Regions from separate parts of the Paenibacillus segetis genome, predicted to be linked through region 1. Evidence: predicted binding sites of a transcription regulator. Region 1 holds the regulator's gene; each other region holds the start of a gene.
The links. Region 1 encodes Rex, which represses fermentation and respiration genes when NADH is low (regulators of the CRP and FNR family bind a similar motif). Its sites were predicted from a motif close to TTGTGAAATATTTCACAA; they were not measured.

Region 2: IEW05_RS19910 (flavocytochrome c) is a predicted target of Rex. The motif match lies at 3,697-3,714, and genes of this name have one in related genera.
Region 3: nirB (nitrite reductase large subunit NirB) is a predicted target of Rex. The motif match lies at 2,446-2,463, and genes of this name have one in related genera.

What each region holds. Positions count from the first base shown of each region.
Region 1 covers NZ_BMFT01000001.1:2,538,575-2,548,778, forward strand. Annotated here, with positions in the region: gene IEW05_RS11795 (acetate/propionate family kinase) at 1-647, opposite strand, end outside; gene IEW05_RS11800 (3-hydroxyacyl-CoA dehydrogenase family protein) at 644-1,516, opposite strand; gene IEW05_RS11805 (AAA family ATPase) at 1,653-3,155, opposite strand; gene IEW05_RS11810 (hypothetical protein) at 3,148-3,681, opposite strand; gene IEW05_RS11815 (cell wall elongation regulator TseB-like domain-containing protein) at 3,975-4,460, opposite strand; gene IEW05_RS11820 (amidohydrolase) at 4,509-5,807, opposite strand; gene IEW05_RS11825 (redox-sensing transcriptional repressor Rex) at 5,797-6,444, opposite strand; gene dinG (ATP-dependent DNA helicase DinG) at 6,457-9,336, opposite strand; gene IEW05_RS11835 (tetratricopeptide repeat protein) at 9,532-10,204, opposite strand, start outside.
Region 2 covers NZ_BMFT01000003.1:140,989-151,192, forward strand. Annotated here, with positions in the region: gene IEW05_RS19900 (ABC transporter ATP-binding protein) at 1-41, opposite strand, end outside; gene IEW05_RS19905 (DEAD/DEAH box helicase) at 67-1,479, opposite strand; gene IEW05_RS19910 (flavocytochrome c) at 1,879-3,660, opposite strand; gene IEW05_RS19915 (sensor histidine kinase) at 3,833-5,437, shown strand; gene IEW05_RS19920 (response regulator transcription factor) at 5,422-6,207, shown strand; gene IEW05_RS19925 (SDR family NAD(P)-dependent oxidoreductase) at 6,247-7,023, opposite strand; gene IEW05_RS19930 (chemotaxis protein CheX) at 7,053-7,505, opposite strand; gene IEW05_RS19935 (DUF2252 family protein) at 7,738-10,204, opposite strand, start outside.
Region 3 covers NZ_BMFT01000001.1:2,732,203-2,742,406, forward strand. Annotated here, with positions in the region: gene nirB (nitrite reductase large subunit NirB) at 1-2,322, opposite strand, end outside; gene ric (iron-sulfur cluster repair di-iron protein) at 2,554-3,264, opposite strand; gene IEW05_RS12815 (NAD(P)/FAD-dependent oxidoreductase) at 3,461-4,027, opposite strand; gene IEW05_RS12820 (winged helix-turn-helix transcriptional regulator) at 4,101-4,412, opposite strand; gene IEW05_RS12825 (sugar phosphate isomerase/epimerase family protein) at 4,599-5,567, opposite strand; gene IEW05_RS12830 (Gfo/Idh/MocA family protein) at 5,681-6,763, opposite strand; gene IEW05_RS12835 (sugar phosphate isomerase/epimerase family protein) at 6,756-7,526, opposite strand; gene IEW05_RS12840 (AraC family transcriptional regulator) at 7,656-8,474, shown strand; gene IEW05_RS12845 (TerC family protein) at 8,543-9,232, opposite strand; gene IEW05_RS12850 (TVP38/TMEM64 family protein) at 9,571-10,176, shown strand.

The sequences.
Region 1 (10,204 bases):
GTCAAACTACCACCATTACCAATATGACATGTAATGATCTTCAAGTCCTCGATTGGACGATCTAGATATTCTGCAGCCGTCTTACTTACATACTCATGGGATGTACCATGTGCACCGTAGCGACGAACATGATGTTTCTTATACAATACCTTCGGAATTGGATACAAATATACTTTTTCCTCCATCGTTTGATGGAACGCCGTATCAAATGCAACCACTTGAGGTACGCCTGGCATATTCTTCTCTGCAGCGGTAATCCCCATTACTGCTGGTGGATTGTGCAAAGGTGCCAAGTCGAAGAGACGACGAATTTCGGATTTCACATCACCAGTTACAAGCACGGAGCCATTAAATGCTTCACCGCCATGTACTACACGGTGGCCTACAGCTTGAATTTCCCCTATAGACTCAATGACGCCGTGTTCTGGATCTGTAAGCATATCAAGCACCTTACGTATCGCTGTGTTATGCTCCAAAATTTCACTAACTTCTGTTACTTCTTCTTTGCCTGTAGGCTTATGATTCAGAATGGAGGAGTCCATTCCGATACGTTCTACAAGTCCTTTAGCCAAAACGGATTCGTCCGTCATGTCATACAGTTGATATTTAAGGGATGAGCTCCCTGAGTTGATTACTAATACTTTCATATCCGGTCACCATCCTTGTCGTATTTGAAAAATCCTTCGCCAGTTTTAACACCTAGATGACCAGCGCGAACCATTTTCTTCAACACAAAAGAAGGACGGTATTTCAATTCACCGAACTCACGGAACATACGCTCAAGAGCAGCGAGTACAGAGTCCAGACCAAAACGGTCAGCCATCTCTAACGGTCCATATTGGAACTGATACCCAATGCGCATAGCATCATCGATATCTTGCGCCGTCGCAACACCTTCACCAAGCACATGAAGCGCTTCGTTGATCATTGTACAAATGATCCGCGAAGTAACAAAACCAGGGGATTCATATACCATGATTCCGCGTTTATCGACAACTTCTTCTACGAAATGTTTAGTTTCTTCGAATGTAGCTTCAGATGTCTTCAATCCACGAATAATTTCTACAAGGTTGATGCGAGATACTGGATAAATAAAATGCATACCAATAACACGTTCTGGGTACATGGTGGATCCGGCAATTTCTGTCAAGCTAAGTGTTGATGTATTGCTGGCAAGCAGAATGTTGCTTGGGCATACTTGATCAAGCTGCTTGAATACCTCTTTTTTTGCATCCAAATCTTCCGAAATGGTCTCGATGACCATATCGCAGGTACCAAGTTCGGCAAAATGAGTAACTTTATGGATTTTGGATAATATAAGTTTCTTCTCCGCCTTAGTAATTGCCCATTTCTCGAGTTGCTTATCTAAACTCATTTCGATCATGCTGTAAGCATAGTTTAACTTTTCAGGAGTTTCTTCTACAAGTAGAACATCCAGGCCTTTTGCCGCCAACATTTCGCTGATGCCTTGGCCCATCGTTCCGCCACCAATGACACCTATTCTTTTGAAGTTCATAATTCAGTCGATCCTTCCTTTCGTCTTCTCTACATATATTGTACCCTTCATGTCGAATAATACAATGTTTTATACCCAACATATAATAATATCTTAGCACGAAGAAAAAGTAAAAAAAAATAACCGGCATAATGTTTTATGCCGGTAAAGTTGTACTGTCACGAAATTGACATCGAAATTGTTCCCCAGAGAGTCGTTCTTCTCGAAGAAGGATGTCAAGTGATTTATCAAAGGCCGCAGAATGATCTAATAAGAGTTGTTTCGTTCTGGCAGACAAGTCGTCTAAGATCTTCGCATTCTCATTCATTAATACTTCCGTAGTAACCATGTCCATGTTGACGATGCCTAGAGAGGTCAATCCTGAAGTCATCATCGTGCGAACCATGTTCAACGCCTGCTCGAAATCATTACTCGAGCCCGTACTGCGGCCTCCATAATAAATTTCTTCAGCTGCTGCACCTGCCAATGCAATCATGATTTGCCCTTCCAAATAAGCTTTCGTATAAAGGTACTTCTCTTCCTGGGGATTATGCCGTACATATCCTAGCGCTCTTCCGCGTGGACTCAGGACAACTTGATTCACACTGCCCGGCGCTACAACCTCAGCAGCAACAGCATGTCCCAATTCATGAATCGCCACACGTTTTTTCTCTTCAATCGTCGATTCACGATCTGTCTTCTCACCCAGCATAACTTTGTCGATTGCCATCGACATATGGCGCTGTGCAATCTTATTCTGCTCATCACGCATGGCATAGATGGCTGCTTCATTCATTACGCTCTCCAGCTGAGCACCTGAGAAGCCGTAGGATTCCTCAGCAACCTTATCTAGATTAATATTGTCTTCCAGCGGTTTATTCTTCGCATGAAGCTCCAGAATGTGACGCCGTCCTTTTTTATCAGGAAGATCAACTTGAATATGTCGATCAAATCGTCCCGGACGTAATAGAGCACTATCCAGCATTTCTTTACGGTTCGTTGCAGCAATAAGCAAAATTCGAGGTGCTTCCGATGAATACATACCATCCATCTCGGTCAACAATTGGTTGAGCGTTTGATCATACTCCCGCTGCTGGCCACCTTCTCTTTTCCCACCGATCACATCGATTTCATCAATAAATATAACTGCGCTTTCCTTATTCTCTTTGGTAGCACGCGTCCTAGCATCCTTAAATAGGTCACGAATGCGACCCGCACCGACGCCGACGTACATTTCAACAAATTCACTACCAGAAGCCGCAACAAACACTGAATTCGTATATTGCGCAGCGGCTTTTGCTAATAACGTTTTCCCTGTCCCTGGAGGACCGGTCAGTAGAATGCCTTTTAAAGGTCGGATGCCAAAATTCTTGATCTCGTCATGACGTACTAAGAAATCAAGTGCTTCCTTAAGCTCTTGCTTGGCGCTCTCCTGTCCACCGATTTCTTCGAATGTTAGCTTGTCAATCACCTTTTTCTTGCGATTACGGCCTTGTAAAGCCCCAACCGCAATCCCGCCACGGAGCTTAGTCAATACAAATAATGCTGCAAGCAAAGCAAGAACAAAAACAATCGGTAGAATGTTTACTCCAATATAAGCCATAAAAATCAGTAGCACGGGCACAAATCCAATAGCAACTTCAAGCATCCATTTACGCATTGGGCCATACCCCCAATTTCTGCGGAACCCGTGGCAAGATAATGAACTTACTATTAGTTCCATCTGTCATCGTAATATACACATTGTTCTCATCAATCTCTGCATTAGCTGTTACCGAGCTATCTTGTTGCTCTAGCTCTTCCAAAGCAGCTGTAATCTCGGTATATTGTTTATTCTCCATTGCCTGTGCCACCGGAAACAGTACTTGTTCCCACAACTTGTCCAAAGCAGGTGATGAGTCATCTACAACATCTAATTTTATCGTTCGATTGCCGATAAGTTTTTTTCCATCTCGCTCTATATATTTGACCAAACCACTAATGTCGGTTCCTGGTTTCAATCCCAGTTTCAAATCAACCTCATTACGGGTAATATCGAATTGAACAGTATTAACGCCCTCATACCCCGTCACCAGTTTCTTTAGGGGATCTTCAACCGCCCACTGGCGATAAGCAAACCATCCACCAAACAATAGCAGCGCTGATGCAGCAACTGTTAGAACGATCGGCCATGTACGAAGTTTCACTATATTGTCCCCCTTATATAATATTGAATCTATAATAATGAATATTTACAATTGATATATCACACCGTCATTACTATTTATACTAATTTGTATATCTATTTAACAAGTAAAAGTATATCACAAAGTATATACCACTTCGATTGAAATTGTGGCTATAATTTAAATTTTAATTGAAAAAGTTTTAACTAGTTGTGAAATCTATGTCATTACACGCAAAATAAGCCACGCGTTATCGATGTTCTCTAAGAGATTCGAACGCGTGGCTTGTTGATTAATTAAGTTAACCGCATAATTTATCGATTCGGCAGTGTAAACACTTCCGATAGCGGTTCTCCGCTATTAAAATCGTAGAAACGATAATAGTGATGCGCCTTCTCTTTATAGAAAAGTTGCCACACTAATTTAGTGTCGTAAATACCCGGAACTAATCTAACAATATCGATGGTAGGGAAGCGTTCATGAATTATCTTAGTGATCTGAGCCTCTGTAGTTCCCTCAGAGACTGGTGACACGCGTGCTTCTTTCCCTTCTTGCAGCCAGACCATTACATCCTGTCCAGATTCGTCTTTACCCTTGACGACCCAGCACACTTCATCCCAAACCGATTTCCATATTTTATCTACATCTTTTATACCGGTTTCCTGCTCTGCTCGCACAACTGCAGCCTTCTCACCATTCCATAAATCCTGCTGGATAAAAATGTAGAAGCGATGAAGCCCAAAGAGCACGAGCAGCAGGGTCAGGACAGAGAGCAGTATCCATTTGGTTCTCTTCTTCACCCTTCTCTTCCTCTCCCCGTTTCAGACTTATGAAGCCTCAGTATCCACTTAACGAGACAAAAGCCCTTCAAAAGCTGCCTGTGCTTCATAACGTACTTTCTCTTCGTCAATGGTCAGTGCTGCCCCATGTTTAATGACTTGCTGTCCATTTACCCACACGTGCTCAACATCTTTTGCCCCTGCTGAATACACTGCATGCGAAATGAAATCGGTTCTTGGTAGAAAATGAGCCTGCTCCGTATTAAGAGCTATAAAATCAGCTTTCATTCCCTGTACCAATTTTCCCGTATCGTTAAGAAAAACTGATTTAGCGCCATATTCTGTACCTAGCTTTAATGCTTCCAAAGCAGGAATCGCGGTCGGATCACCAGATACCCCTTTATGAATCAACGCGGCTAAACGGATCTCCTCAAACATGTCGAGGTTATTATTGCTGGCTGCACCATCTGTACCTAGTGAGACAGTAACTCCTGCTTTGAGCAATTCAGGTACCCTAGCGATCCCGCTAGCAAGCTTCAGGTTACTACCAGGATTATGAGATACCCCTACCTGGTGAGCACTTAAAATTTCAATTTCTTCATCCGTCAAATGAACGCCATGCGCAACAAGTGATGGGCGTGAGAACATCCCCATATTAAGCAAATGCTGAACTGGACGTACACCAAAATCTATTACGTTCTGCTCAACTTCAGCCTTAGTCTCCGACATATGAGTATGTATCGGCAAATTTAAGTCATGAGAAGCCTGTACAAACTTTTCGAAGAAATTAGGAGGACAAGTATACGGCGAATGCGGTGAGATCATAGTTGTGATTCGTCCGTCAGCTTTGCCGTGCCAGTCTTTCGCAAAACTCACAGCTTCTGCTAGCTTTTGACGTTGCACATCCTCTGGGCACAGCCCAATTGCTCCGCGCATCAGAACGGCACGAATACCTGACTCTTCCACTACTTTAGCTACTTGGTCCATTTGGTCGTACATATCTAGAAAGGTCGTTGTTCCACCTTTGAGCATTTCTAGCACGGACAAAGAGGTTCCCCAATAGACATCACTACCGGTAAATTTGGCTTCCATTGGCCACATTTTATCTTGAAGCCACACTTGAAGGGCTAAATCATCCCCATACCCACGAAGTAACGACATCGCCGCATGACCGTGCGTGTTAACCAAACCTGGAAGAAATAAAAGCCCCTTCCCATCAAAGATCTCTGCGCCTTCAGTTCCCTCAGGCAATTTTTCACCGATATAGGTAATCAAATCGTCTTCTATCAACATATAACCATGAAGCACAGGGCAAGCATCATTCATGACCGCAAATGTCCCGTCCTTGATCAATAATTTATGACTCATCAGATAAATGTTCCTTTCCTTCTAGATAGTAAGCCAAGCTGAGTAGATCGGTTGTAAAATCTGCACCATGAATTCGAATTTCTGGTGGAACCTTAAGGATAGTCGGAGCGAAATTCAAAATCGCCTCAATTCCAGCTTCAACCAGCACATCCGCTACACGCTGAGCTTCCGTGTCTGGAACCGTTATAATTCCGATGCGAATGTTATTTGCCTTTACCGTCTCCTTTAATTCCTCAATCGGCTGTACGGTAATATTATTAATTTGGGTACCTATTTTCGATGGGAATGCATCAAAAATACTAACAATTTTCATGTTATCTTTCAAATATGCATTGTAATTGGATAACGCTTGCCCTAAGTTACCTGCTCCGACCAAAGCTACGTTTATTGGCTGGTCTAAATTCAAAATTTGACGTATTTTCTCGATTAGATAAGATACATCATAACCAATCCCTTTTCGACCAAAATCTCCAAAATAGGCAAGATCCTTACGAATTTGAGCAGGGTTTAAAGCCAGTTTCTGACCAAGCTCCTGTGAAGAAACCGTCGGTACTTCCCGCTGACTTAATTGATTGAGAAAACGTAAATATACGGGTAGTCTTCGTACTACCGCATCTGAGATTTTTTCTGATTTCATGCCTTTTTCCTCCTAATCCGCTAATGAAGAACCCTCTTGTTCTTCAGCAATCAGCCATTCCGAAATACGAGGAACCATCTGTCCAAGTGGCATATGCTCCATCTTCGGTCCGGGTAATGAATATAAAAAGTATTTTCCGTAGTAGGATTCCAAGATGCGCGTATCATAAACAACCACAATTCCTCGGTCTTGCGAAGAACGGACCAATCGTCCAAAGCCTTGCTTAAAGCGGATTACCGCCTGAGGCACAGACAATTTCATGAACGGGTTCTTCTTCTCCCTCTGAAGCCGTTCACTCTTCGCTTCAATCAATGGATGGTTGGGAGGTTGGAAAGGCAAACGGACGATTGCCAAGCTTGTTAAAGCTTCGCCTGGAATATCCACCCCTTCCCAGAAACTGCTCGTTCCGAGCAGTACGGAGGCACTCTGCCCCTGAAATCTACGGGTCAGTTTACTACGATTGCCACTATCCATACCTTGACCTATAACTGTGATGCCCTCAGAAGATAAAAGCTCTTTAAGGGGATCATAGACCTGCCGTAGCATTCGGTAAGATGTGAATAATACCAGCATACGCCCCCGAGTAACGATTGCTGTGTCGGCAAGAGACTGTACAAGCGTACTGACAAAATGATCGTCACCTACGCTTCCCTTAACACTTGGAAAATCCCTTGGGATGACTAGTAATGCTTGGTCCCGATAATTAAAAGGGGACGGAAGCATCGATGTAAACAGTCGATCCTCGGAGGCAGCCTCCTCAAGTCCAAGTTGTTCAATCATATATTGGAAAGATTTATCGACCGACAAAGTGGCCGAGGTCATCACAACACTCTTCTTTTTATCAAAGAAATATGACTTTAATTGTGCACTCACATCGATCGGAACGGCAAAGATTTGTAAGGACCGACTACGGTAACTACCGTTGCCCTCAATCCAATACACTGTCTCGTCGTCATCCAGTTTGATGAAGAAACGTAGTCCTTCACGTTCATTCGCGGCATCTTTCAATAAACCGCTAATGTCCGTCATTAAACCTTCGGCGCCAAAATCATCAGATTCATCTTTGATTTCACTCAGTATACGTTCCCCTTTGCGAATAACATCGCCCAAAGCAACATAAATCTGGTTCTCCAAATCAGCAGCAACATCCCATTCCTTAGGCTTCTTGTTTGGAAGCAATCGAAGAACGAATTGACCAGGATCTCCTGGAGCCGCATCACTACGGTCAGGCATGAGAGTGAAGAGCATCTCACTCAATTTATCCCAATTCTCCTTCACCTCGATTAGAGAGTGATACATGCTATCGATCAAAGAACACCATCCTGAAGCTTTTTCGTTCTTCGCACTCTGGAGTAGACCTCTAAGATTGGGTAACTGCCCTGTCTTGCTATCTTTATACAGGCGAGTCAAGGTATGCACAACAGTAAAATACTTTAATTGAAGCCCTAAATGTTTACCTGCAACATCTTCCAAGTGATGAGCCTCATCGATAACAAGTCGCTCGTAACTCGGCAGTAATTGATGCCCGGCTTGAATATCGGTGAACAATTTCGAATGGTTCGTAATGACGACATCAGCGATTCCAGCTTCATGTTTAGCCCTGTGGTAATAACATTTACGAAACCATGGGCAAGCACGTCCAAGGCAAGAATCTGATTCACTGGCTACGGTCTCCCAGAAGTCTCCGCCTCGATTGCCCATATTGAGCTCTTCATCGTCCCCGGTTTCGGTTTGCGTCAGCCATACGATCATTTGTGCGGCAATCATGACATCTTCTTTGGGTGTTGCAAAGTCTCTTCTGTTAATTTTATGTTCAAATTTTCTCAAACACAAATAATGCTGTCTACCTTTAAAAACTGCAGCCCGAAACGGAAAAGGAACCACTTCTGTCAATAACGGAATATCACGCTCTCGCAGTTGCTCCTGGAGATTAATCGTATGCGTACTAACCATTACCTTTTCATCTTGCTTCACGCTATGATAAATGGCAGGCAAAAGATATCCAAGTGACTTGCCTGTTCCTGTTCCAGCTTCAACCAAGAGATGCTTGTCTTCCTGAAACGCTTGCATCACTTCATTTTGCATGATGTTCTGCGCTTCACGTTCTTCATATTGCGGTAATTTGGCACGCAGTCGCTCCCGAATCTCATCCATAAATTGCTCAAATGTCATCATAGACAACGGATTACTGTCGATACCATATCTTGGAGGAATCATCTCCATCCAATCATCTACTTGCAGCGCATATTGGCGATAATAAGTGAAGACATTCGGATTAGCATCAAATTGCCGTTCCTTCTCCTGTAACATGGCATCAAAAAACCAGCCTAAATCGCTATCTTCACCTGCAAATAGATCTGACAATCGTTGCAGAGTGAGCAGCGGCAGACCGAAAATTTCCTCCAGACACTTTATAAAAATAAGAGCTGTAGCCAAAGCGTCGCTATCCGCCTGATGTGGACGATCATGCTGTACTTCAAATTCCGAGGAGACTTGACCAAGTTGGTAAGAAGTTAGCGAAGGAAAAATAATTTTCAAAAAGTCCATCGTATCTAGAATTCGACCGGTAAAAGGTAAATATCCTGTCTTATCCAATGCGCTCTGCAAATAATTAAAATCAAAGGCCACGTTATGACCAACGAGCACTACATCATTAAGCAAAGGAACCATTTCCATCATGACCATATCAAGATCTGGCGCATCCTTAACATCATCTTCTGTTATGCCTGTTAATCCCGTGATAAACGGTGGAATGGCTACGTTCGGCTTAACATAGGAAGAATATATCTTGGATACTGAGAGATCTTCATCTATAATGGCAAGCCCCACTTGAATTATCTCATCGGAGGGCTGGTTACCCGTCGTTTCAAAATCGAGTACGGCATATTTCATTAGTTCATAAGTCCCTTTCATTGCAGTCTCTTTTACAGCATAACAGAAGAATGCAATTTTGAAAATTAGTGCACACGTAACCTACATTTCAACAAGTTACAACGGTTACACAATGATTAATTCAATTATATAACAAAGCGATGCGCTCCGCTTGTCGGATGATCGCATCGCTAATGGAATGACTTTTCCTTTATGTTACAACAGCGATGTCAATTGATTCCCAAATTGTAGCTTACCGGAGTGGTGCATACAAACCTCCAAATTAGCCAATGGTTCGGGCAGAGATGGATCGCTGTGATGTGCCATCGTGAAGTACTCTTTCGCTTTAACACGTACTCCTCGATTCGCTTCAATACATCCTAATGCATTATAAATGATTGCTCGCAAACGGTTATTAGCTGCTCCCTTTAGTACACTGTGAAAATGATTAACTGCATCCTCTAGATGTCCCATGTGAAGATGGCACATTCCCATATAAGTATGCGTGAGAAAACTGTCAGGGAATTGTTCAAGCGCTTGATTAAACTGCCCTTGTGCTTGTGGATACATTAACAGCTTGTAATATCCTTGACCTTTGATAAATGCGTCATTCTTCATGACTAAATCTTGGGACTCAAGTTTTTGATTTTCTTCAGGACTGCCCCAATTTTGGCGCATAATGCCCATCTTTTCCTCGAAACAAAGCCATTCTTCAATAATGCCGTCACTCATATGCTTGAGCAGATTCCATTTATGACCCAAATCTTGTTTTTGCACACCTTGGGCCATCGGGTAATGCCGACTAATTTCATCAAGCATCTCGTTCATTTCCGCAAATACATGCTGAAACATCATTTGCACCCCACCCTTAACGAAGATGAACTCAGTA
Region 2 (10,204 bases), on a different contig from region 1:
CCACTTAGCTCCTCAATTTGCAATACGGGCGTTTCACTCAATGCTTACTCCCCCTTAACTTGATTATTAATCACGAGGTGGCTTATTCTTGAGCCACTTTGGAGCCCCTTTGTTCTTTCGATCTAAGATGCTATCCTTCTTGCGTTGGCCAGAAGGCGTTGTGTTACGTGTAGTGTTAGATGGAGTAGTACGCGATTTAGCTGGCTTTCCTGCAGGGCGAACGACTGAAGTACTAGCACCTTCTGCCTTTCTAGCAGAACCTGTTCCATTCGTTTTCCCCCGTAAACTTGCTCTTGCTTTATCGCCAATATTTCTTAAATTCTTATCAGGACCTGATATACTTGCCGATTCCATAACTTTTCCGCCATACATGCTCAAAGATGTGATCTCAATACCTAGCTCCTTGGAGAATTTACGCATAATAAACTCTTCCTTTGGTGTGACGATCGACACAGCTAATCCTTTGCGTCCCATCCGCCCTGTTCGACCGGATCGATGTACATAATGCTCGGCATCAATTGGTGGGTCCAGATTAACGATCAAGGCCAAATCCTCGATATCCAAGCCACGTGCCGCCACATCACTAGCAACGAGCACCTTATGCTTTCCATCACGGAAGCGTTGAAGTGTCAGGCTTCTCGCCGTTTTATCCGCATCGCCATAAAGTGCTCCCGCACTCAAACCGACATGATTCATTTTTGCCTCTACTTCAGCAATATTAGCCGTACTGTTAATGAATACTATCGTTCTTGCGAGATTATAGTGACGAATAACGCGCCGTAAAGTATCGATTTTATCCCGTTCATCGCAGATAAAATAGGCATGTTCAAGACTTTTCGAAGTTCGCTGATCAGGTTCAATGCCAACTACGACCTGATCCTTCATCTCGCGATCAGCAAGCGCCCTAATTTCCGGATTAATCGTCGCCGACAGGAACATAAGCTGCCGTTCACGAAGCGTTCCGCGTAATATATGCTCGAGTTCCGCTGTGCCACCAAGCTGAAACATCTGATCCACTTCATCCACTACGACCGTACGCACCGTGTGCAGCTTCAGTTTACGTAGAGCTACAATTTCACGGATTCTCCCCGGCGTACCAACTACCAATTGAGGGTGTGATCTTAACCGCTCTAGCTGTCGTTTGATCGCTGCCCCACCAATGAGGGCTTGGACTTGTATACCCAATGCTTCTCCATATTTCTCTGCTTCCCTTAGGATCTGGATCGCCAGCTCCTGAGTTGGTGCCAGTACAAGCCCCTGCAGCGTCTTCTCCTCAGGATTTATTCTCTGTAACAAAGGTAGAAGATACGCTAGTGTCTTCCCAGTTCCCGTCTGAGACTGGGCTAGTACATCTCGACCTTCCAATGCGGCAGGTATGCTCTCCGATTGAACAGGTGACGGATCAGTAATCCCGTAATCCGCCAGTTTCGAGGTAAGCTGCTCGTTGATTCCGAGTCCAGCAAAAGTAATCTTAGTCATTTTTTATATTCATCCTTTATTTCTTAGTAGAAGCGTAGTGTCAGTAATAAGTACACAAGCTTAATCTCTTCTTCCCGCCCCACTTCTATAAGTGCGGTGAGTAAGTAACGAAGAGGAAATTTGGAGCTGGAGAAGCGAACGCGTTCGCCTTTATCCTCAGATTTCATCCGCTATGGCGGTATACAATCAAGAAATCTGAGGATAACAGCGATCGAAGGCCCAAATGTTCCTCATAGTTACTTTTTTTTCACCGCACGCACAGAAATCATTATTTTCATTATATGTCATAAACCCAAGCGACACCAAACGATTATCCGAAATAACAAGAGACAACAAATAGACTGAGCAAAAAGGATACTCCCCATGCCCAGTCTATTCTCAAAAAAATATTCTAAAAGTTTACTTCGCTACCTCCTGACCTGCAATTCGGCCAAAAGTAATAATATCTGAAATGGCATTTCCGCCAAGACGGTTAGCACCATGAACAACGCCTGTTACTTCTCCGGCAGCGTACAGTCCCGGAATAACCTTTCCTTCAGTCGTAAGAACACGCGCCTTTGTATCAATGACCAATCCACCCATGGTATGATGGACCGACGGAACCGCCTTTTGAATATAATACGGGCCTTTTTCCAGTGACACTAACCCGCCACGATGGTTGTAATCAAGATCCTTACCTGTCTTTGCATATTCATTAACTTTGCTTACCGTCTCTTTCAATGTCTGTACATCTACCTTGAAGAAATTGGCCGCATCTTCAATGGTGTCAGCCTTATAGAGCATACCCTCTTTTATTAATTGCTCATACTCATCTTGATGCACTTCAATCGTCTTACCGATGTCGGCGATTTCCTGATTCCAGAATTGATAAGCGTAGCCACCTTCTTGTGCCAGAATCGCTTTAGATATTACATCACGTCGTTCCAATTCCTCTACGAACCGTGTTCCCCCCTGGTTGATTAGGATCGCACCATCGAACCTTGAGTCGGCCACGAGTGAAATGACACCAGTAATCGGATTGCAGATGGGATAAGTTTGAATATTCTCCATATTCGTAATATCTGCATTAATGGCTTGGGCCATGATAATTCCATCGCCGGTCGTCCCTGGTGTATCCGTAGACATATAACTTTCATCCAGCTCAGGATTATATTGCTTACGCATTTCGATATTAGAGCCAAATCCACCGCTAGCTATGATCACGCCATTATTCGCGTGGAACGTCACCTTTTGACCATTTGTACTAGCTTCTACTCCAACTACCCTACCACTATCATCCGTGAGCAATTCCTCAGCTTTCATGTTCGTCTTGATCGTAATTCCAAGTCCTTCGGCCTTGGTCTTAAGCTTAGTAATCAATTCGGCTCCTGTATGACCGACAGGAATAAGTGCACGTTTGCGCGAATGTCCCCCGAACTGAAAGAGGTGATCTGGTAAAAACTCTACTTTTACCACGTCACGCAACCATTCGGCTGAACCTAGTGCTTTCTCGGATAGAATCTTCACGATTTCCGGTTGACCAAGATTGTCGCCACCTTTCATCGTATCTTCATAAAATAGTTCCGCGCTATCATCGGTAATACCAAGCGCCTGCTGAACCCAGTTATTAGGCGCATTCATCTCTCCACCGGAGATCAATGTATTGCCACCAACGGTTGGCATTTTCTCTAAGATGACTACACTTTTCCCTGCCTCTCCTGCCTCAAGTGCAGCACTAAATCCAGCTCCGCCCGCACCAATAACGACAACGTCGTATGTTTGCTCTGACTCTTCGGTCTGTTTGGCATCTGCTACTGCACTGCCAGCGGCCAACACAACTCCCGATTTAACAATTGCATCTTGGATCGCATCCAAATACCCTTTACTCGTTACGCTAGATCCGGTAATAACATCTACTTCCACGCTATTGGCCTGCATTACAGTCTCTCTCAACTGGGTATATACAGGCTCGGCGAGAACTTCATTTTCCTTCTGCTCCAGAACCTTTACTTCGGTGATTTGTCCATTCGTCAAGGTCACCTCAACTTTAATATCTCCGTGCTTACCACTACCTACCCCAATCGCGGTCGTTGTTCCATCGGATGCTGTTTTCGAGTTTTCCTTAGAACCGCAAGCCGCCATCGTAAATACAATCGTCAGCACCAAAATAAGTGATAATATTCTTCCCGTGTGTCTTCTCATAGTTCCTCCCCCATGCTGAATGCTAAAATTTTGACATTGTGAAAAAATGTACAATGTGTATTATAGGCGATAGATTTCCAAAAGTATTTGCACATTTCAGTTTTTATTTATACATTTTGGACAAGTGATCGTTATCATTTGAAGATGAAGTACAACATGGTGTAATAAAGATATGAACTCTATACAACGTAAAATCACGTTTTATGCTGGAGGTTGTTTTCTCTTACTATTTTTCACATTATCAGGTGCCATTTACTTAGAGATGGAGAGAACGGTTGTTCCACTCAATGAATCTCTGACACAACAAATCGTCAATGCCCGAAGCGAACAAATATCTTATTGGTTTCAACAAAGAACCGGAGAAATAGAAATGCTTGCCAAACTAGCGGCAGATCATCACTGGACTCGGGATGATCTGCTAGTCGAAAGTCGTAAGCTAGAACAAAGACGCAGTCAGGACTATGAGTCTATTCGGATCGTTGATCTAAATGGAGACTCTTGGGCATCCGATGGCAAGTCTTTCTCTATATTAGAGCGAGACTATTATAAAGAGCTTATTTCGTCCAAAGCTCCCTATGTTGTTAGTAATGTTATCGTTTCCCATGCAAATGAAGCAGAGATTGTCGTTATTCTATACCGTGTTGAACCACTTGCAAATGAGGATGTAGCCTACATTGCCGCCGCTGTACCCATCGGTAAAATGAAAGAAATCGCCCAAGAAATCTTAGTCTATGACGGCAAAGGATCGCTTATAGTAAATTCCAAGACTCCAGACTCTGAGGACTCTAGAACTAACATGTCAACCTTTACAGCTTCAATCGATGGAGTTCCAGGCTGGAAACTCAACTTCCAAGTGCCGAAAGCTCAACTTTCCCAGGGTATGAGAAAGACCCAATGGTCCGCCCTTATGGTCGGGAGCGTCGTTGGTATCTTCTTCTTGATTCTCGTCAAACTACTGGGCTCATCCATCGTGAAGCCAATACAAATGTTAAGTCAATTGATGAGACAAGTGGAAAGCGGCGATTGGAGCGTTCGTTCCAACAATCAGCGACGAGATGAAATTGGAGAGTTAGGGCGTAGCTTCAATCAAATGCTCATTAATCTATATGAATCCGAACAAGAGAAGAAGGAAATGGAACTACAGATGATTCACGAACAGATTAAACCCCATTTTCTGTACAATACACTGGATACGATTCAATGGATGGCTGCAAGCCATGAGGCAAACGATGTGGTAGACATTGTGGAATCCCTTAGTACCTACTTCCGCCTAGGGCTTGGCAGTGGCAGCCAATTTGCAACACTGGAGCAAGAATTTCAGCATGTCGAGAGCTATTTAAACATCCAGTGTGTTCGATATGAAGATATTCTGGAGTACGAACTGCGCTATGATGAGCAGTTGGAACAGCAACAAATCATTCGGTTCATTTTACAACCACTCGTTGAAAATGCGATTTATCACGGAATAAAGCCACTGACGGACCAGAAAAGTAAAATATCAATTCATGCATATGAACAAGGGGATCAACTGATAATCACAGTTGAGAATAACGGAGTCGACATTCCTGAATCCCGGCTAGCGTCAATTCAGGAGACCGTGCGAAATGGAAAAGAGGGCAGAAATGAAGCGATCGGTTTTGGTCTCTATAGTGTCAGCCATCGTATCCGACTAGCGTACGGCGATCTCTATGGTTTAAAGATAAGCAGCGAGCAGGGGATAACACGTATGACATTAAATATGCCACTTGGAGGTGAGAAATCATGTGGCAAGTTCTAATCATGGATGACGAGAAAATTATCCGTAAAGGCTTACGGAAATATATTCAAGAGAGTCGGCTACCTTTTGAAGCATCTGGAGAAGCAAGGAACGCTACTGAAGCACTGTCACTAATCGAGCAAACTACACCACATATTTTATTAGCAGATATTAACATGCCCGGTTTGAATGGTCTTGATCTAATCCAGCTTGTCATGAGGCGATATCCGGAATTGGTCGTAGTGATCATCAGTGGATATGATCATTTTGAATATGCACGAAGAGCATTGCAATTGCATGCTTATGATTACTTACTGAAGCCGGTACCCAAGAGCGATCTGAACCGAATGCTGGCAAAGCTAAACGACCACTTAAGTAAACTTTATCCGGACTTAGTTACAAAGGTCGAGAAGGATATAACATTAGAATTTTTTTCAGAACCCTCTAATCTCTCGCCAATTATGGATAAGGTAATAGATTATATCAATCAAAATTACACTGATCCTGAACTGGCTGTACCTAATGTCGCAGAATTATTTCACATGAATTCAAATTATTTAAGTAAACGAATGAAACAAGAGGTTGGGGCATCTTTTTTAGAGTACTTGACAGAGCTCCGCATCTCAAAAGCAAAGGAAATATTAGATGATTCTATGCAAAATATCAAAATCGGCGATTTGGCGATCAAAGTAGGTTATACGAATCAATATTATTTCAGTCGCCTATTCAAAAGCCGAGTAGGTATATGTCCAGTAGATTATAAAAATGCCAATGGTCAATGCCGCGCCTAACTGTATGTAAATAAGAAAATAACCCGCCTTCATGGCGGGTTATTTCTTATTCAACATGCGATAGCTTAAACGATCGGCCAGACGCGGAAATAACTGATACAACTTAGCGCCTACCCCAGCGATCCAGGGCAGATTAATCTCCGTCGTTCCTTTATCAAGTGCTGATACCATGGCTTTAGCCACCCGTTCAGGCTTCATCATGAACCATTTCACATTTTTGACGTAATGACCTTCAGGATCTGCCACAGTGAAGAATGGCGTATCAATCGGTCCAGGGTTTATCGTAGACACCGTAATTCCATCAGCCCGCACCTCTTGGCGAAGTGCACTGCTAAAACCTAACACCGCATGCTTTGTCGCTGTATAAGCCGTTGATTTGGACGTTCCGATCTTCCCCGCTATCGAAGCAACATTAACGATCCGGCCCGAACGCGCCTTCTTCATATATGGAAGCACCGCTTTGGTGCATCGAACCATACCTAAGTAATTCACGTTCATCATATCTGAGAATTCATGCAGTGGCATGTCATCACAATATTCAAATTTCCCGTAACCGGCATTATTCAGAAGGCAATCAATCCGTCCAAACTCCAAATAAATTTGGTTGAATCCGACCTCCACCGAGTTATCATTCCCTACATCCAGTTCAATTACCTTATAGGGTCCGTGCATTCCTGAACCAATAGTCTCTAGCTTATCAACTGACCGAGCAGCCAGTACCACGATTGCTCCGCGTTCCGATAGCATCTGAGCTGTCAGAGCACCAATCCCGCTAGAAGCACCCGTAACAACAATAACTTGTCCGTTCAATGACATAATCACAGTCCCTCCTAATCATTCTCATTTTAGGAGATCATGACCTGGATGTCTAGTTCCCCAATACCTTCCATCATTAGAGGGATACAGAGCGCCTTACCTGGTGAGTGTTCCATCGATGCAATCTTAATCTGCGGTGGTGTAATATCCACTACAAAGCCTTGACTCGAAAGAATTGTACTTGCGTTACCACTGATCATATTGCTGAGCTCCGAAATAGCACTTTGTCCCATCTCATCCATTTCTGTCAGCACAAATCCACCCATCATGGCAGATACAATGCGTAAAGCAACCTTCTCATGTATCTCAAACACTACCATGCCGGTAAAATGACCTGACATTCCGATTTGTATCCATATATGATCTTGTCCCGGAATAATATCTTTAACCCCGAGACTCCCAATTGAAGGGGATATTTGTATAACCTGTTCAATAACAGAACGAGCGGATTCAAGAAAAGGATTAATTACTTCTGCTTTCACAATTTCGCTCTCCTTTACACTAGGAAGTAAAATTTTTAATACAAAAGTCCCATCTTTTGGCTAAAACACATTATACTTTATTCCTATTAATAAGTCATTATTTAATATATCAGGTGATTAGCCTCAGTCTTTGGAAGTGCTCATCCCTAGCGTATGCAAAATAAGGGTTATCCTGGAGTAGCTTGTCAAACCGCCCTCAGAAGAACCCTTATTTTTATACATACTTTACGTACTAATTACTCATATTCTCCAACATGTTTAATAAGACGGTTACAGCTTCTGCTCTTGTTGTTTGGGTACTCGGATGAAATTCGTTTGTTCCTGTACCTTCTATTAGACCGAGTTTCTTCAATGATTCCACGGCACCTTTTGCCCATAATGGAATGTTTGGGTCATCCTTAAAGGACGTAGGGATATTAGATTCGGTAGGAAGCTCAAGTGCATTAGCGATCATCGTTGCCATCTCAGAACGTGTTATTACCGCATTCGGACGGAAGGATCCGTCCCCATAACCTTTAATAATTCCTGTCTGTACGGCTTGTGCAATTGCTTTCTGTGCCCAGGCTCCGATCTTAGTAGAATCCGTGAAAGACAGCTCAGTGCCTGCTCCTTGTGGCTGTAGTACATTCATCAGCATCACCACGAATTCCGCACGAGTCACCGCGTTACCTGGCTTAAATGTACCATCAAGATAGCCTTGAACAATTCCACTGCTAACCGATTGTCGAATCGTTGCTTCAGCCCAGTGTCCCGCAATATCGCTAAAGCTAACTTCCGGTACGATGTCTGTTGATTGTTCAGTTACCGGTAAACCCGAAGCTTTGTCTACAATGAGTACCGCATACTTCGTGAAATGATTGACATCCACGGAAATTCGATTCCCGTTTATCTTACTGCCTTCGACTTTCATCCATGCTTTCTTCACTTCATCATAATAGAAGACAGCCACCGTTCGATCGCTCTTCAAGTGAGCCGGATCAAATACAAAGGTCAATGTTACCGGTTTATTGAAGTTCTGTTTGAAGTTTTTCAGCATCTCAAATACAGGGCTGGCCAGAATCTCTTTGTTCGTTAATAGGCCATCGGTATTTAATACTCTGGTAATAGATAGTTTCAATTCTTCGAGAGAAGCACCCGCCGGAATTGAGATCACAATATCACTTCCCAAAGAAACTACGCCTGATTGACCTTGGAGGAGCGTTAATTTACCATCAGTTGCAGTAACGGTGTTAACCGTTGGTGTTGTTGTTGAACTACCGCTGCCATTACCTGTATTGCCGTTGCTTCCAGTGTTTCCATTATTATTATTATTATTATTATTGTCACCGCCACCTACAGCTTGTCTTGTAACTGCAACAGTATACGTTTTGGTTGTTGTTCCATCTTGAGCTGTCACGACGAAGTCGATTACGTTTACCCCAGTAGAAAGGGCAATTGATTTAGATGAACCATTTGTGTAGGTTATCCCCTTAATCTTGATTGTCGCTTTACTGTCGAGTGACGATGCTGTCACATGAATAGATGACACGTCACTGCTTACCGATGCAGTGTAGCTAAGCTTGTTCTCATCAAACTCAGGGGATAACTTACCTGCGTCTAATGTTAATCCATTCAAGCTTGCCACATCAATTAATCTACCGTTAATTAGATCCGACTTCATTAGTTCATAATCAGACTTGACCTGACGGTAGTAATCCTCGCCAAGATTGAGAAGTGATGTTTGGAAGTCATTCCAGACATCGCTATCATTAAAAACTTGATCTAGTACACTCTGCTCAAACGTATCGCCACCGTATTCAGCCGAACGCGCGTGAGCATAAGCATACGATTTGGCAATATAACTCACATAATCCGCGAGGTTATCTTTTGTTTTAAACGTACCTCCAGATGCATCCTCGTAATCCCCTTTGTATGGCGATATTTTGTGAACAAAGAAGGAGCGGGTATCACTATTAAAATATCCAAGGAAGTCCTCTGCATCTAGCGATAACTTTTCGTATGCCGTTTTGATTCTAGCACCATCTCCACCAGGGAAGCTATCATAAGGAGTTGTTTGTGCCCCGTCCGGATTCTCGAACATGTCTGGCTTAAATGATTGTTTAACATCCAAAATGAGATCATCATCATGGCTTACCGTTGGGCCTTCAATCAGTACATTATACCTTTGAGATCCAATGCTACCAAGCCCTTGATAGATACGAACGGCAACATCCTTTATCGCAAAATAATTAGTATTCTCTGCAAGCTTCGCACTTACAAAATCAGGTGATAACGTATCTACATACTGTCGCCAATTCAATTCAACTTCTGCTCTTTCTGCAGCCGTCGGCTCGCGATATTTATCCGGTTTGCCTGCGACGTTAAATACACCTGTCGAATGCTTACCATCCACAGTAGGTACAGTCCATTTAATTAATTGATCCAGCTGTGTCTTTTTCGCCAGCTTGTTCATCACAGTCTTAGTGAATCCGTCACTTATATGTTTCGTATCTAACTTCGTTGCCGAAGTATTCTTGTCATTGTTACCAACCAATGATTGAAGCGACAACATATATTCATTCAACATGTCTTTGGCCATATTTCGAATTTCTGCATCCGAAACGTTCTTCAGCATATCTGGGTCTGCGTCACGAGTTAAATACAAACTCGAAGTCATCCGCAGCAAATCCAGATAGAACGGCGCAATATACGCCCCATCG
Region 3 (10,204 bases), 190 kb from region 1:
TACAAGTTGCTTGCGCGAATCCATGTTATCTACAATAACTGCTTTGATCTCTTCGAGCCCGATCCGCTCTACCCACTCGGAAGTTCGCTCTAGATAGTTGCCCGTCTCACGGTAATGTTGAATGATAGCTGAGCAAATATCGATCAATTCTTCGTCCGTCTTCACCTTGCAGAAAGAATCCGCGAGACGAGCTTTGATCCCGCCATTGCCACCAATAAAGATTTCCCATCCACCATCGTTACCGACGATGCCGATATCTTTCGTGCAGGATTCAGCACAGTTACGTGGGCAGCCGTTGACTGCCATTTTAAATTTTGCCGGAAGATCGAGCCTTTCGAACTTGCGTTCCAGCAGTGCTCCCATACCCATTGAATCTTGTGTACCAAAACGACAGAACTGTGAGCCTACACAGGTTTTTACTGTGCGTAGTGACTTGGCATAACCATATCCCGATGGCATATCAAGCTCTTGCCAAACCTTCGGCAAATCTTCTTTCTTCACACCAATTAAGTCAAGACGTTGGCCACCTGTCACTTTTACAACTTTGACATCATATTTCAAGGATACATCTGCAATCTTCTTCAATTCCTCGGGTGTGGTAACCCCGCCATACATTCTCGGAATAACCGTATACGTTCCATCCTTCTGGATGTTAGCGCTCATCCGTTCATTGACAAAGCGTGATTCCTTTTCATCCTCATGACTGTCTGGGTAGATCATACCTAGATAATAGTTAACTGCAGGACGACACTTCGAGCAGCCCTCTGGTTGGCTCCATCCCAACACGTTCATCACTTCTTTAGTTGTTTGGAGACCTTTGGCTTTGATCTCCGCCACAATTTCATCCCGTCCCATGGTTGTACATCCACAGATGCCTTGTTTGGCCGCGGTTTTAAATCCATCTCCAAGTACATATTGTAAAATTTGTTCCACTATTGGTTTACAGCCGCCGCATGAACGAGTTGCTCCGGTACAAGCTTTAATCTCATCAATGGTCGTTAATCCTTGATTCGTAATAACATCTACGATGGTGCCTTTCGTGACACCATTACAACCGCATACTATTTCTTCATTAGACATATTTTCGACTGAAGTAGATTTCTTACCCGCTCCACCACAGCATCCCGAACCCATCAGAGATTCGTATAGTTCATCTGTCATCTCTGCTTTCTGCTTAATGAGCTTTTGCAGCTCTGCGGAATCTGAAATATCACCGAACAACACTGCCCCGACCATAACTTTCTCCCTAAGCAAAATCTTCTTATATGTCTGTTTCCATTCATCCTTGTTTGCAATGATCATATGACCCGGTCCATCGATAAACTCTCCGGTTGAGAACACGTCAACACCCGATATTTTCAATTTAGTTGACACAACGGATCCTTCGTATGGTGCAGTTTCAACGCCACAAATATGTTTAGCCAAAATCATTCCTTGCTCAAACAAAGGAGCTACAAGGCCATAGCAAGTTCCACGATGTTCTGTGCACTCTCCAACCGAATACACACCTTCCATCGAGGTTTGCATGTAATCGTTCACGACGATTCCACGGTTCACCATAATCCCGCTCTCTTTAGCCACCGCAATGTTCGGTTTAATCCCCACTGCCATGACTACGAACTCCGCTTCCAATACGGAATCGTCCGCAAATCGCAATCCGCTTACTCTTTCATCGCCTAGTAACTCAGCCGTTTGCGCGCCCATTTTGAATTTAATTCCTTGACGCTCAAGTTCTGCCTGAAGCATTGACGAAGCCTGATGATCGAGTTGACGCTCCATTAAGTCTTCCATTAAATGAACAACCGTTACGTCCATGCCGAGTTGGACCAGGCCCTTGGCTGCTTCTAGTCCAAGTAGTCCACCACCGATTACCGCAGCTTTTTGATATGTTTTGGCCGCTTGTAGCATTTGGTTGCAATCCGCGATATCACGAAATCCAACAACGCCCTCTTTATCGCTGCCAGGAACCGGAAGAATAAACGAATTTGATCCAGTGGCAATAAGTACTTTGTCATAGGGAACCCGTACTCCATCAGCGGTTACAACTTCCTTCGCTTGTTCATCAATCTTGGTTACCGTTGTTCCGATATGCAAGGTAATTCCGTTATCCTGATACCATTGCAGATCATTAAGCACGATATCATCGATCGTCTTGCTCCCCTCCAAAACATAGGAAAGCATGATCCGGTTATAATTCGGATGTGGTTCACTTCCGAACACGGTAATGTCAAATTTAGTAGTAAGTTTTAAAATTTGTTCAACCGCACTGATTCCCGCCATTCCGTTACCAATCACTACAAGTTTCTCTCTATACGTTGTCATTATAGATTGCCTCCTTCAAAATCCTACGGATACGACGATATGACGATCACAACTTCTATTTCAGAATCATGCTGAAAGTCTACAGTAATAGGCATCACTAGATTGTGATTCCATTCACATTAATTGTGAAATTTTGCACAATAATTGTCATACTTATCTATTTATAGTTATTGAAAAATCCGCAAACCCTCCTATTGCAGAGTGCTTGCGGTTAAATGAGCCGAATTTATTTTAAGCTTTCATATAACGTGGAAATAATATATTGTTTTCCAAATGCACATGTGTAAATGTCATGCCTTCCAATTCTTCCAGACGTGCATAGGTCATCCGGTAGGTCGTACAGGCGTGTGCAGGAGGTACAAAATCACCCGTTAACTCCCGAAGCTTCTTCAGAATATTCCCCGCGGCATCATGTTCCGCCTCTAATTCATCAATAGAGGAGCGAAGTTTAGATAACGTATCATCGTGCCGGTCTAATTCCCATTGAATCATTTTGGGGAACACTTCTGCTTCTTCTTTCTCCGTATGTTCTAATAATTCAGACATAAGTTGTCCATATAGACGCTCTACCTCTATCAAGTGAGGCCCACTGTCACCATGAACGCGTGCCACTTTCATCACACTTTTCTTTAGTTCGGGTAACTCTTCACGCAAATAACGATGGTGTTTATTAACAATATGCTCAATCAAATCCCCTGACTTCGCTCCGTTTAAAAAGTCTCCTTCTTCCTTGTCGGGATGATCCGCGGCTAGCTGGGCTAAATCCACCAGCAATTCGTTTACATCAATACCCTTCTCCTCCGCCGCTTCTTGAAGAGGACGGTTTCCTCCACAGCAGAAATCTACTCTACGGTTACGGAAATAATCCGCGGACTTCGGGAACCTCACAACAATGTCCCTAACTAAATCATCTTTATCAAAATACAGCTGTGCGTTAGCCATATCATATTCCTCCTTGGAAATAGGATGTTGAAGTAATTTTCTTCAAGACCATCGTACTCCAAGGATTCGAAGCCCCTTGTGATTACAGTCACTTGTGATACGCGGTTAACTAAAAACGTCAAAAAAGGCCTCCCCCACTGGTATCCAGTTGAAGGAAGCCTTTCCTCATCAAACGTTATTCCATCACAATACTTATTTATTTAAGAACGTCGTGATCCACATAACGTTCACCGTTCAATTCGCTAATCAGCTCAATCGCTACCTTAGCTCCATCTCCCGCTGTAATGATCGTGTGTACACTGACCCCAGCTACCGTTCCGGCTGCCCAGATACGCGGCTTGCTCGTACGTCCAAATCCGTCAGTATCAATCACGGTCTTGATACGTGGCTCTCTGCCATCTCGAAGTTCTAGCCCGATAGCGCTTGCAAGTTCAGTTATAGCACCTGTTGCCAAAATAATGTGGGCAGCTTCGTAGCTGCGGCCAGATTCCGTTTTGACGGTAACCTTTGTCCCGCCATTCGTATCCACGACAGTAACTTTTTCTGTAATAAACTTAGCGCCGAATGTCTCAGCTTGTTCCCGTCCAGTTTTAAGCAAATCTGGTCCGGTTACATCTTTGGCACCATAATGGTTCCTAAGCCAAGCTCGTTTCGTCATACTGGCATTGCTATCAAGGACAAGCGTTTCCTTTCCCGCTTTTGCCAGGAACAAAGCTGCGCTGACTCCCGCTGGCCCCGCTCCGATTACAATTACCTCAGCCACAAATACACCCACTTTCATTTTTGTTCATGCCGCACTTTCACTAGGAACGGCATGCCTTATGCCTTGCTTACTACTACACCCACTGCTCAGCCCAATTTTGTACCTGATCCATCACTGGACTTAGCGCACGTCCCTTGTCAGTTAACTCATACTCAATTCGAACAGGTGTCTCTGGATAAACATGACGAACAAGAATTTCTTCATTTTCTAAATCCTTCATACGCTCTGATAACATCTTATCACTCATCGAAGGAATTTGGTTGGAGATATCCTTGAATCGCTTCGGTCCACTCATTAAGGTATAAATAATAAGCCCGTTCCAGCGTTTTCCCAGAATAGAAAATGCCGTTTCAAAGCGCGGACACATTGCACATTGCTCCTCCATTACAATTTCACCCCTTTACTAGTTAGAAGGTAACAAACCTCATGAAAACTTACGTTTAGTTAGTATATATCATTTTAGCACACTTTTGAGTTGGTGCATACCGAGATGATTTGTTCATTATTGCTAATAAGAAACGACCACCTGGGCGGTGGCCGCTATTCATAGTATATTTTGTTCTATACTTACTTATACCCACCAAGCTTCAGTAGGAGCATCTTCTATAAGAATACTTTGCAAATTGCGCACAGCTTTGGTTAAGCCTTCCTCAATTGACATCAGCCCATCCTCATGCTCAATGCTGACCGCATAATCATAACCAATCAAACGTAATGCACTGATGATATCAGCCCATGTCTTAAGATCATGACCATATCCAACAGTACGGAACTGCCAAGCGCGATCTAACATAGCCGTATAAGGCTGCATATCAGTAATGCCATATTTGTTCACATTTATTGGATCAAGCGATGTGTCCTTCGCATGGAAATGGTGAATCGCACCTGCCCGGCCAAGAATGTTAATCGCTTGTACAGGGTCAATTCCTTGCCACCACATATGACTTGGGTCCAAATTGGCCCCAATAACTTCCCCTGCGGCTTCACGAAGGCGAAGCAATGTAGCTGGTGTATGCACGGAGAATCCACCATGAAGCTCTAATCCAATTTTTACATTATGATCGGCAGCATATTTGCCCCACTCTGTCCAATAAGGAATTACCTTATTGTCCCATTGCCATGTCAGGATCTCTTGAAAATCATTTGGCCATGGAGCAACGGGCCAGTTCGGATATTTAGCATCTTCATGATCGCCAGGACAACCCGAAAATGTGTTAACTACTGGTACTTCCAGTAGTTCAGCAAGCTGAACCGTTTTAACGAATGTATCGTGAAATTCTTTGGCAATCGCCTTCTGTGGATGGAGCGCATTACCATGACAGCTAAGTGCACTAATCACCATGCCACGGGACTCCACTGCCTTCTTAAAAGCATCCCGCGCTGCCTTATTCTCCAAAAGTTCATCCGGATTACAATGAGCATTACCTGGGAATCCACCAGTACCGATCTCTACCGCCTTCAACCCTTGAGCCGCTGCTAAATCCAATGCCTTCTCAAATGGTTGGCCCCCAAACAATACTAGAAAAACTCCGAGTTTCATATCTGTTTCCTCCTAAAAGTTTTGTTTAGCATTACATCTATGATTCATCTTCGGACAAAACTTGCTTCGTAAGCATATGCTTAGTTTTGTTTAGCATTACTTCTACTTATTAATTAATCAAAATAGACCGCTTTCCCTGTCTTAGCTGACTCGTAGATAGCCTCTAAAATTTGCGTTACAACGAGTGCTTGTTCGGGTTTTACCAATGGCTCTTTATCCTCAAGTATAGCTTCTACCCAAGCTTTTGCTTCCCGAGTAGCATCTGTCTCCTCTTGTCCATCAAAGAAAGCTACGCCGCCTGCTCCAAGCTCTACCTTCGTCTCATACAATCGGCTAAGCTTCTCCCCATTGATACGAAGACCATCAGTCATATCTGCACCGCCTTCAGTACCGCACAGCAATGTCTTGGCTTCACCCGTTTCGACCACGTTCAACGCCCAGCTTGCTTCCAACATAATCGTAGCGCCGTTCTTCATCGTAATGAACCCAAACGCTGAATCTTCAACCTTAAATTGTTCTGGATCCCAAGGGCCAAAAGCATTAGCTGCATTTGCACGGCCGCCTAGCTTATGGAATACGGATCCTGTTACACTCTTTGGTTCGTAGTTGTCCATCAACCATAATGTCAAATCGAGTGCGTGCGTACCGATATCGATTAATGGTCCGCCGCCTTGTTTCTCTTCATCTAAGAACACACCCCAGGTTGGCACCGCACGACGTCTAACCGCCAACGCTTTACCGAGATAAATATCTCCTAGCTCCCCGTTCTCACATAGTTCCTTCAAATACAGACTGTCACTACGGAAACGATTCTGATAAGCAATGCTCAGCTTCTTACCGGTACGTTTCGCCGCTTCCAGCATTTCGCGTGCTTGTGCTGTCGTCTTTGCCATCGGCTTCTCACACATCACGTGTCTACCTGATTCCAAAGCTGCCACGGAAATTTCAGCATGCGAATCGTTTGGTGTACAAACGTGAACCACATCAAGCTCACATTCTTGAAGCATTTTCCGGAAATCTTCGTATACTTTGGCACCCTCTGCGCCGTACTTAGCTGCTGCTTGTTCTGCACGATCTACAACGATATCACAAAAGGCGACCAATTCCACCTGAGGTTGAACTGAAAGACTTGGCAAGTGCTTGCCATTAGCAATACCTCCGCATCCGATAATCGCAACTTTTAACTTTTTAGACATTTAAATTTCCTCCTTGTTTAGCGTAACCTTTGATCCAGTCCATACTAACCTTAATACTTTCAAGTGGGTCTTGCGCACAATAGTCTTGTTCTACAACCAACCACTCAACTCCTGCTGCCACTGCAGCGTCTGCAATTGCTTTAATCGCAATCTCACCTTTACCAAGTTCCACAGTCTCCGGAGATCCATCTTCCTTGGTAACCATGTCTTTGAGATGCAGGATCGGTAGCCGATCACTATATTTTGCAATGTACTGTAAAGGGTCGTAACCAGCATACGATACCCAGCACGAATCTAACTCTACTTGAAGCAGAGATGATGGAACTTCATCATATATAGTATCCAGAACGGTCTTATCCCCAAGCAACTGCGTTAATTCAAACTCATGATTGTGATAGCAAAGGACGAGACCTGCTTCTGAGCAACGTTTACCGATTACTTTCAAATCCTCAATCACTTCGTTCCACCGATTACGATCTTCTTCAGTCAAATACGGACAAATAAGAAAGCGGTTACCAATGGCTAAATTAAAAGCAATTTCTTCTTCTAGTTGATCACACAGATTTGTATATGGTGTATGAGCACCTAGAACGATCAGGCCTGTCTCATTTAGAATTGAAGTTACCTGTTCAGCTGAGCGACCGTAGAATCCTGCAAATTCAACGCCCTGATAGCCAAGTTCAGCCACCTTGCGCAGTGTTCCTTCAAAATCATTTTCCATAGCTTCACGAACCGTATAGAGCTGTAATCCTACTTGTGCCAAATGAATCACCTCTTAATGTTTAATTTCACTCTCTCATGGTATTTCAATTTGCATCAATGTAAAATGAATAATATGATTGAAACATGAACAATCTGATCATTATTTTTGATAAAACAATGGAGGACGGTCATGAATGAGAAACAAAACATAGCAATATTAACAGCAGGATACTCGATGCATCGCAAACCTTACCTCATGATTCGAATGGATGGATTAGATCATTATTTAATTCGTCTGCAGACTTCAGGTAAATGTCGTATCCGTTTGAATGGACGCTTAGAGCTTATAGAGCCCGGGGATTTGGTTCTTTTCGCACCTAACGAGCCTTACGAGCTTAGAATAGAATCAGAGCAGAACCAACTAGGAGAAGCCTATGTCTCAAGCAGTGATTACCATATTTTCTTGGAAGGGGAATGGGTTGAGAACTGGTGGAAGCAACATCAACGTCCGAACAAAATTAAAGTTCCGCTCTCCGAAGGGATTATCGGCGCTTGTCGACAGATTATGACTGAGCAACGAAGAATTTCAAATCCTTGCCCAGAAATTGCGGAGTATTATTTAAAAATATTATGTATGGATATCGATCGAAATCTACTGCAGCAGCCGCTACCAGCCTATCGAACCTATCTTGCCCACCGTATCAAGAATTATATCGAAGAAAATGCTTCATCTACATTTAAACTTGAGGATGTCGCTGCTCATGTTGGAATCAGTGTGTCTCGTGCTGTTCATCTGTTCAAGGAAGCGTTTGCCACAAGCATTATCCAATACACATTAGAGGTTAGGCTTACTATGGCCCGTGAGCGTATTCTTTTCAGTCCCTTGTCTCTAGAGCATGTCGCAGAGAGCTCTGGCTTTCCGAATTATAATTATTTCCATAGAGTTTTTCGCAAGCGTTATGGTATGTCTCCAAAACAATTTCGCCTTGATGCTCAGCAGAATGAGTAGGTATTGTGGACATATAAAAGCCGCTTGACAGAAATCATCAAGCGGCTTTTTTGTGTATGAGTGCTCTTTTAGCTATGTGGATGATTCATTATACTAGGTTGCTTCCGGTTTTTCTTAACATAAGTTCCTATTCCTACAATTACCACAATAACAAGCAATTCAAAACCATATTTTATAAATCCATTTGCGAACCAATCATGTACGAGTGGTTCTTCTACAAGCATCTTCGCTGCTGTCCAAGCTAGCACTGCCGCACCAATTGTAATGACAATCGGAAAGCGTTCTGTGAGCTTCAAAATCATGGTGCTACCCCACACCATAATCGGTACAGAAATTGCCAGCCCAATCACTACTAACAAAAAGTCGCCATGCGCCGCTCCTGCTACGGCAAGTACGTTATCCAATCCCATCATCGTATCTGCGATAATAATAGTCCGGATAGCGGCCCACATTTGATTACCTGCTTTAATATCATGATTCTTCTCATCCACGAGTAGCTTATATGCAATCCACATAAGCGCAAGCCCCCCGGCAAGGCGAAGACCTGGAATGTTAAGTAATTGAACCACGAGTACCGTCATAATAACCCGTACTACTATAGCACCGACCGTTCCCCACAAAATAACTTTTTTCTGATCAGCTTTTTGTACATTCCTTGCTGCAAGTCCAATGACAATCGCATTGTCGCCAGCTAGCACAAGGTCAATCAGTACAATAGACAGCAATGCTGTCCAAAACTCTACTGACATGAAATCCATTTGCTTTCCCCCTTTGTTGTTTATGATGCCCAATTCAAAAAAAAAATGCGCCGTGCCAGTTACTTGGGCACGACGCAAAATCGCATCAAAAGAGACCTTTACCCAAGTACTAACGCCGGGCAAAGGTCTCGCTAACAACATCAATTGTTGTCAATAAAGCCGGGGATTTCTCCCGTAATGACGACTTTACTGTTATAAGCTACTCCCCTTTGGGAACCATGCATGTTTAATTGTCCACATTATAGCACGTACTTTTCCTTTGCGCTAGATTTTTTCCCGCTCTATTAGATGCAGAGTCCTGTTTTTGATATGATAGCAGGAGTTAACAGGAGGTATTTATGAAGAAATGGCTAACTTTTGCTACATATGTCGCATTATTCGTTTTAGCTTTTACATTTAGGGAAGATTTAGCTACCTTAACTACAGGTCATCCTTCCATTTGGAGCTTATTTGCTCTCTCCATATTATTGGCTATGTTTCCTGTTATTCCTTATAAAATTGTAATCGCTGCTGTGGGTTTTGTAGCTGGTACATGGACCGGTGGTGTAATCACATTGATTGGCTCTACAGTAGCCGGAGCATTCATATATTGGGGTTCTGCATATGGATTCCGCGAGCCTGCACTAAAATGGATCTCATCACTTAAGACATTAGACCTGGTAACCCAGTTTATCAATCATCGACCCTTTGCAGCTATTATCGTATGTCGCCTCATTCCCGTGTTACCCCAGACCGCAGTTAATATTTATGCTGGGGTTGCTGGTATTCCGTTCATAACCTTTTTGCTAGCCTCCATCATAGGAAAACTCCCCAGTATTTTCTTATATGCTTATCTGGGTAATTCTATTCTAACTGCCCCTATGACGGCACTGAGTGTTTTCGGAGTGTACTGCGTATTTCTCTTGGTCGTATTTTGGGCATATCGACGTCTCAAAAGAGACTAAAGCAAGTAATTTTTGGTTTTTATCTCAA